Regions from separate parts of the Paenibacillus sp. UMB7766-LJ446 genome, predicted to be linked through region 2. Evidence: predicted binding sites of a transcription regulator. Region 2 holds the regulator's gene; the other holds the start of a gene.
What was found. Region 2 encodes CtsR, which represses protease genes until heat stress. Its sites were predicted from a motif close to ATGGTCAATAAAGGTCAAACA; they were not measured.
Positions count from the first base shown of each region.

Region 1 (4,435 bases), on a different contig from region 2:
TATGACATCATGGAAAAAATGGACAAGTGCACTATTGGCAGCAGGAATTATTGTGGGGAGCGGGGCTGTATGGCAGGATAGTTCCGTACAGGCGGCATCTGTATCGACAAAAGTGACAACACCAACTGAGGTAACCCTGAAATCGGGAGGCAAAACACTTACTCAAAAAGGACTTCTGCAAGGTGGATCTACCTGGGTATCGCTTACCGCAGTGAAGGATGTGGCGGGTGGAAGCTTAAAATATGATGCAAAGGCTAAAGAGTACGCCTTAACGGCAGCCAATAATACGATGACAATCAGCATGATTGATGGGGCACCGAGTGTTAGAATTAACAATTACTACCCACAATTCGAAGCGAAACTGATTAACGGCCGCTTGTATATTCCGTTTTCTGCAATGAGAGATTATCTGGGAGTTCAGGGCAGCTGGGATGGAAAAGCGAAGACACTGACGCTGAGCAAGGTGAAGCAGAATAGTGTGGCGGTTAAGGCGGCTACCGTGAAGGTGAGCATCAAGAACGCCGAAGTTGATATTCAATATCCTCAGGTGAGCGGATTGGCTAACGATAAAGCAGCAGCGGCCATCAACAAGGTGCTGAAAGATGAAGTCGATGCTTTTGTAGCGGATTTCAAAAAACAAACCAAGGAATTCGGCGACGCAGCAGCGAACCGTCCATATGCATTTGAGAGCACTTATGTTGTGACTTACAACGAAAATGGTGTTCTGGGCCTGATTACTCAGCGTTATGAAGATTATGCTGGTGCACATGGCATGACGACTCGTTCTGGACACACCTTTGCCCTGGATTCCGGTAAGGAACTGAGTCTGGATGATGTGATTCAAAACAACAAAACTGTGCGTGAAACGGTAAGCAAAAAAGTTGGAGATCAGCTTAAAGCTCGTGGAGGTTACCTTGAAGGCTATAAAGGCCTGAATAAGGATCAGGATTTCTATGTAACACCAACAGGTGTGGTTGTATTCTTCCAGTTGTATGAGTACACAGCTTACGCAGAAGGATTCCCGGAATTCCCGTTCACGTATAAAGAGTTGCTACCTAAAGGCACAGAGCCGTTCAGTGGCTTAACAGCAAACAAGTAAAAGTATTAGAGTTAAAGTAAAATCGAATAAATATATATCATGCACTCATATGTATCTTCAAAAAAGGACGCTCTCGTCATATTGACGAGAGCGTCCTTTTTTCATATAGCCAACTCAACTGGGCGTTGCCGTTTGAGTTGGCTATATGGTATATCCGTTTAATTGGCGATTCACTTGGCTTAGATGCCTTGGGAACCTACGTTTTCGATGACTTTATCGATGATACCGTAATCGGCAGCTTCAGCAGCACTCATAAAGTAGTCACGATCTGTATCTTTCTCGATACGCTCCAGCGGTTGGCCTGAACGTTCAGAGATGATGCGGTTCAAGGTGTCACGCATTTTCAGGATGCGGCGGGCACGGATTTCGATGTCCGAAGCTTGACCTTGCGCACCACCAAGTGGTTGGTGAATCATGATTTCACTGTTAGGCAAAGCAAAACGTTTACCTTTGGCACCTGCGTTCAACAGGAATGCACCCATGGAAGCCGCCATACCTACACAGATGGTAGATACATCCGGTTTGATGAATTGCATTGTATCGTAAATGGCCATACCGGCTGTAATCGATCCGCCTGGGCTATTGATGTATAAGTGAATGTCTTTCTCCGGATCTTCCGCAGCTAGGAACAACATCTGTGCCATGATGGCATTCGCCACAACGTCATTTACATCACTGCCAAGGAAGATGATACGATCCTTCAGCAATCTGGAATAGATGTCATAGGCGCGCTCACCCCGGTTGCTCTGTTCAACGACCATTGGAATATAACTCACGTGAAAAACCTCCTCGGAAATGTAAATGTTAAATTGGTGTTTATATATAAACTGTTACCGTATTAACCACATCATAAACAATTTCAAACAAAAAGTCAAAGAAAGTCAAACTAAGTTCGAAAAAAAAGAAACCTATTCGGTTTCATTGGTTAAAAGGGTTATGAGCTGCTAATTAAGAATGGCGCGCCCGCCAAGAATCGAACTTGGATCTCAGGCTTCGGAGGCCTACGTCATATCCATTGGACCACGGGCGCACATAGATTATTGCTGCAAATATAGTTGCTTAAAAGCAGTTTTGAAATATAAGTTTCAAATATGTGACAGCAATAATGATTATAGCTCATGAGTAATTTAATTGCAAGCAGATGCTCGCTGTTTTGGTTTGGATTACTCAGAAATGGATCATGATGAAGATAAGTGGATAAAGAGCGCAAATAGGTAAATGCTAAAAGAGGTTTGGGACATACTATATGAAAAACAAAAGCGAGCAATATGTAGATGAGATTTTTGCTTTCCTTCTATATATAGTATCGGACAGGTTGTTCTCGATCTTGGGAGATTGACATTGTGAAAATAGGCGCGTACAAACGCCTGAAACTTGTCGAATTAACGCTTCGAAACACTTGCATGTCGCGTCAGTTTTAGGTAGAATAGACGTGGGACTTAAAAAGTTAACCCGGGACGTTTTAGGGCCATGAAAGAGAGCTTGGAACGAGAAGCTTGCGGGAGTGGAAAGCATGCGAACGATTTTAGAAGTGCAAAAGCAGCTTCTGCCTGATCTCATGGATGTCTTGAAGAAGAGGTATACGATTCTGCACCAGATCATGTTATCGGATGTGATCGGACGAAGAACGTTAGCTAATTCCATGCAGATGACCGAGCGGGTTCTGAGAGCTGAGACCGATTTGTTAAAGGCTCAGGGACTTATTGAAATTGACAGTGCAGGGATGAAGATCAGCGAGGCGGGGCATGAATTGCTGCAGCAGTTGGAACCCGTCGCCAAAGAGCTGTTTGGATTATCCGAACTGGAAGAGCGCATCAAGCAAGCCTACGGTCTGCAAAAGGTAGTAGTGGTTCCTGGCGATTCGGACATTTCTCCATTTGCCAAACGGGAACTCGGCAGAGCCGGAGCGAAGGCTCTGGGTAATATTATGAGTGATAACGATGTTGTCGCCGTTACTGGCGGTTCAACAACGGCTGGAGTGGCAGAGCAACTGACTCCGCCAACATCGCTGAAAGGTGTCTGGTTCGTACCGGCACGCGGCGGGTTGGGAGAAAGCCTCGAAATTCAGGCCAATACGATCGCATCCACGATGGCAAAACGGGTAGGAGCCCAATACAAACTCCTGCATGTACCGGATTTGCTTAGTGATCACGCCTACGAATCACTAATCCAGGACCCTAGTGTTCAGGAGATTCTGCAGCTGATCCGTAAATCGCGAATCGTCATTCATGGAATCGGTGATGCCGTAGAGATGGCACGGCGACGTAAGCTTGCACCTGAGATTATAGATGAACTTCAGGAGCAAGGAGCCGTATCGGAATCCTTCGGTTATTACTTTAATGATCAGGGTGAGGTGGTACATACCATGCTTACGCTGGGCATGCGACTTCAGGATATTGAGCGGACCGATGTTGTGATTGGGATTGCAGGCGGCAAAAGCAAGGCTGCTGCCATACATTCCGTCCTGCGATTTGGTCAGGAAGATATTCTGATTATTGATGAGGCTGCTGCCGAAGTCATCGTTGCCGAAATGGAATAAGGCTTTATTTTGCACCACAAACATTGTTGTCTTGACGGACTTCACCGTCTGTCTTGAATATATAAGCTTCATAAAAAAATCAATCAAAACTTGGGAGGAACTTACTCATGATTAAAGTAGGTATTAACGGTTTTGGACGTATTGGTCGTTTGGCATTCCGCCGTATTCAAAATGTAGAGGGCATTGAAGTTGTAGCAATCAACGACTTGACTGATGCTAAAATGCTGGCTCATTTGCTCAAATATGATACAACTCAAGGTCGCTTCGATGGCGATGTTGAAATACACGACGGCTTCTTCAAAGTGAACGGCAAAGAAGTTAAAGTATTGGCTAACCGTAACCCAGAAGAACTGCCATGGGGCGACCTCGGCGTAGATATCGTTCTGGAATGTACTGGTTTCTTCACAACTAAAGAAGCAGCTGAGAAACACTTGAAAGGTGGAGCTAAGAAAGTTGTTATCTCCGCACCAGCTACTGGCGACATGAAAACCATTGTTTACAACGTAAACCATGAAATCCTCGACGGTACTGAAACTGTAATCTCCGGCGCATCTTGCACAACAAACTGCCTGGCACCTATGGCAAAAACACTGCAAGACAAATTCGGAATCGTTCAAGGTTTGATGACTACAATTCACGCTTACACTGGCGACCAAAACACTTTGGATGCTCCACACCCTAAAGGTGACTTCCGTCGTGCTCGCGCAGCAGCTGAAAACATCATCCCTAACACAACTGGTGCTGCTAAAGCAATCGGTCTGGTTATTCCAGAACTGCAAGGCAAACTTGATGGTGCA
Region 1 covers NZ_JASOYM010000015.1:134,462-138,896, reverse strand. The annotation lists gene QP794_RS28290 (PdaC/SigV domain-containing protein) at 2-1,099, shown strand; gene clpP (ATP-dependent Clp endopeptidase proteolytic subunit ClpP) at 1,279-1,875, opposite strand; tRNA gene QP794_RS28280 (tRNA-Arg) at 2,055-2,129, opposite strand; gene QP794_RS28275 (sugar-binding transcriptional regulator) at 2,613-3,638, shown strand; gene gap (type I glyceraldehyde-3-phosphate dehydrogenase) at 3,746-4,435, shown strand, end outside.
Region 1: the regulator CtsR is predicted to act here: its motif matches at 1,967-1,987, upstream of clpP (ATP-dependent Clp endopeptidase proteolytic subunit ClpP).

Region 2 (4,435 bases):
ACACGACCGTTAAGCCCTCTAGCGCCGATGGTACTTGGACCGCAGGGTCCTGGGAGAGTAGGACGCCGCCAAGCGAAGAACCACTGCCGATGATATTCGGTGGTGGTTTTTATTTGCGTTTTTACTATATTAATTCATAGGCAAACGATTATAATTACGACTATATGTTATTTCCTGAGAGATGCCCGTGCATCTCTTGTTTGACTTTGTCCCGTTCCTCTGACACACTCATAATTGGATACATACATCACGTATCAGGACATGATTTGAAAGATATCATAACTTAGAGAACGGGGTGCAGGACGACATGGAAATTCAGAAATTGACGGTAGATGATTTTGAACCAGCTATGGCACTCTCCGAGTATGCTTTTCAAGTGGTAATGAGTGAAGAACAAACGGACAGGCGGCGGAGTCAATTTGATTCACAGGTTATATGGGGTGTATTTGAGGAAGGACAATTGGGTGCCAAACTTCACATTATTCCTTTTCAAACCTATATTCATGGGAGATCATTCGAGATGGGCGGTATTGCGGGTGTAGCCACATGGCCAGAATATAGACGTAAAGGCTGGGTAGCTGGGCTATTGAAGCATGCGCTGGAGGAAATGAACCGTAATAAACAAAGTATATCGTTTTTGCATCCGTTCTCGTTTGCTTTTTATCGGAGGTATGGTTGGGAGACTTATGTTGAATTTAAACGATATAAAGTGCCTACAGCTCATCTGCCTGCGAAAAAGGCAACCCCTGGAACAATTCGGCGCGGCGATCCGGGACTCAGCACATTAAAGGAAGTATACAGTGCTTATGCTGAGCGCTATAACGGAACTTTGATTCGGGATGATGCGAGATGGGAGAATTCTGTTCTCACTAAGGGAGCCAACCAGAAGGCTGTATATTATGATGAAGCTGGTAAAGCGCAAGGGTATCTTTTGTATGAGGTTAAAGAAAGAAAGTTTAGCATTAGAGAGATCATTTATCTGAACGAAGAGGCAAGACAAGCCTTGTGGACCTTTATAGCCAACCATGATTCAATGATAGAGGAAGTTACCTTACAGGCACCAGCCAGTGATATGCTTGCTTTTCAATTGGATAATCCGCGAATTCAGCAGGAAATTGTACCTTTCTTCATGGCACGTATTGTGAGTGTGGAGCAATTTATTTCACAGTATCCTTTTGCGAGTCAAGACTCACCAGTACAGATTAATCTTGAGGTAGAGGATGCACACGCACCATGGAATGAAGGGGTTTGGCAGTTGAATGTGGCGATGAACGGTACAGCTTCGATTTGGAAAACAACTGAGCCTGAAGCTAAAGATCAGACCGTTAAGGTAGACATTCAGGCGCTCACCGCAATGCTGATGGGTTATCGCAGGCCTACGGAGATGGCTCAAATAGGCAGAATTGAAGGACCGACAGGAGCGATTAAGGCTTTGGAACAAGCGATCCCTAAACGGGAAACGTATTTACTTGATTTCTTCTGATTGTTTTGACTCTCATGACGAGAGTTCTGACTCATTTTCATAGAGATTTAGCTTGCATAGCAATACGTTGCTAGTGTGAGAAAAGTAGACCTCTCCAGCTCTTTTGGAGAGGTTTTTTTGTGTCAGCCGAATATTTCGTGTAAAATCGTAAAAAATGAATAGTGCTCCCTCTTGGCAAAACCACAAAATATGCTATAATGTATATAAAGTCAAAGAAAGTCAAAGTCAACTAAAGGTTAAATACTTACGTAGCTTTCTTTCTGCAATCCGGTGGTGGGAGCCATTTTGAAGGTAGTACACATCAGCGGATATAGGCAATATTAAAGGACCTTCGAGCGTCCTTCGCTCTCCTGTAAACGACCATGAAAGATCAGTTTCGCTGTTTCCTTGATTGGTTAAATTGGTTAAATGGGTTGAGAAGGTGTACTCTGTAGGGGCGTGTGGGTCCTTATTGACTTAACGTTTCAGACAGTGGAGGATGATTGGATGCGTAATATCTCTGATATTATCGAACAATATCTGAAGAGTATTTTGCATGAAAGTCCCGAAGGAATGGTCGAAATTCAACGTAATGATCTGGCTGACCAATTTTCATGTGTGCCTTCCCAGATCAATTATGTCATCAGCACCCGATTTACACTCGAAAAAGGTTACCTTGTAGAGAGTAAACGTGGCGGCGGCGGTTATGTTCGCATACAGCGGATTGAATTGCCGGCTCACTCGGCTCTGCATAACCATTTGCACCATAGTATTGGAGATGAGATCGGGCAGACAGCTGCCGAAGGTCTGATTTACCAACTGGAAGAAGCACGTTTCTTAAGCAAAAGGGAAGCCGGGTTGATGCGGGCAGCTGTATCGAGAGAGATTATATTGGTCAAACTTCCTTACCGGGATCAAATTCGTGCCAGAATGTTAAAGGCGATGTTAATATCTTTGCTCGGTAAATGAAAACTATCGGGATCAAGGGGGTACATCATTGTGCTGTGCCAAGAATGCAACAAACGTCCGGCCACACTCCATTTCACCAAGATCGTGAACGGAGAAAAGACGGAATTCCATATTTGTGAGTCATGTGCTCGTGAAAAAGGGGAAATGATTCCCGGAACATCCAATGGATTTTCCATTCACAACCTATTGTCCGGGTTGCTTGATTTTGAACCCTCAGGTAAGAATGGAAGTGCGGGAGCTACACCTGCGCAATCCCTTCGTTGTGAAGAATGCGGCATGACCTATTCACAGTTTAGCAAAATCGGCCGCTTTGGCTGTAGTTCATGTTATAAATATTTTGACAGTCGTTTAGACCCGCTATTCAAACGGGTTCATGGCAGCACTTCTCACGTGGGTAAAGTGCCTGCACGAGCAGGTGGTCGCATCAAGGTCAAAAGACAGATTGCTGATTTGAAACGGGATCTTCAGGAGAGTATCACGCAAGAGGAGTTTGAAGAAGCAGCTCAAATTCGTGATCAGATCAGGGAACTTGAAAAAGAAATAGCTCAGGAGTAAAGTTTGTGATGAGTAGGAGGGATGCGTAATGTCTAATCTGCGTTTTACAGAGAAGGCGCTCAGCGACTGGATGCGTAGTGATGCGGCTGATTCCGAAATTGTGATTAGCAGCCGGGTCCGGATCGCACGCAACCTGCAGCATTATCCGTTTCCGATGCTGGCTTCCAATGAGCAATCGGAAGAAGTGCTGAATAAGCTGAGCGAGGTGCTTCAATACGACGACGTTCATGCCTTTGGAGATTTTCATACCCTGGATCTGACTGATATCGATGACCTTGACAAACGGGTACTGGTGGAGAAACATCTGATCAGTCCCAGTCTTGCGAACGAATCCAGAAATGGTGCTGTTATTCTCAGTGAGGATGAGTCTGTCAGTATTATGATTAATGAAGAGGATCATCTTCGTATCCAGTGCCTCTATCCGGGGTTCCAGGTGAAAGAAGCCTGGGAGAAAGCTTCCGCCATAGATGATGCTTTTGAAGCGCATGTGGATTATGCTTTTGATGACCGCAGAGGATATTTAACCAGCTGTCCTACGAATGTAGGTACAGGTGTAAGAGCATCTGTCATGATGCATCTGCCCGCTCTGGTGATGACACAGCAGATCGGCCGCATTCTAAGCGCAGTCTCCCAAGTCGGACTGACTGTACGAGGAATTTACGGTGAAGGCAGTGAGGCGATGGGTAACCTGTTCCAAATCTCGAACCAGATCACACTGGGGCAGACGGAACATGAAGTCATCGATAACCTGCATAGTGTTGTGTTACAAATGATCGGGCATGAGCGCACCGCCAGAGAGCGGTTAATTACCGACTCCAGATTGCGGATTACCGACAGAGTTATGCGTTCTTACGGCATTTTGTCCCATGCAGCTATCGTCGACTCAAAGGAAGCTGCACAGCGTCTGTCTGATGTTCGACTTGGTGTAGATCTCGGCTTGTTGGACGGCTTGTCCATAACCGTGATGAACGAGCTGAATGTGATGACCCAGCCGGGCTTTTTGCAGAAAACATTTGGGGAAGATATGCGGACAGATGAGCGTGACATTTATCGTGCTCAGTTGATCCGTGATACGATTAGTGAAGCCAATCAATCTTAGGCTAACAAGAGTCATTAACAAAGGTTTCACGTCGCATCTGCGGCTTTATATAATAAAGCATTTTATAATAAATGCTGAATGATTTTATTCGCAGCACGGCTGCAAACAAAAGATATGAAGAATACGGCGGGATTGTTTCAACAGCCCCGTTTTATCCAAAACCATGGAGGTGCAGGAGATATGATGTTTGGAAGATTTACGGAACGGGCCCAAAAGGTGCTCGCATTGGCGCAGGAAGAAGCTGTCCGTCTTGGTCATAATAACATCGGTACAGAGCACATTTTGCTCGGCCTCATTCGTGAAGGCGAAGGCATCGCAGCCAAAGCGCTGATCGGCCTGGGACTCGGATT
Region 2 covers NZ_JASOYM010000021.1:59,413-63,847, reverse strand. The annotation lists partial or broken rRNA gene rrf (5S ribosomal RNA) at 1-74, shown strand; gene QP794_RS31615 (GNAT family N-acetyltransferase) at 308-1,483, shown strand; gene QP794_RS31610 (CtsR family transcriptional regulator) at 1,970-2,431, shown strand; gene mcsA (protein-arginine kinase activator protein McsA) at 2,462-2,986, shown strand; gene mcsB (protein-arginine kinase McsB) at 3,015-4,085, shown strand; gene QP794_RS31595 (ATP-dependent Clp protease ATP-binding subunit) at 4,266-4,435, shown strand, end outside.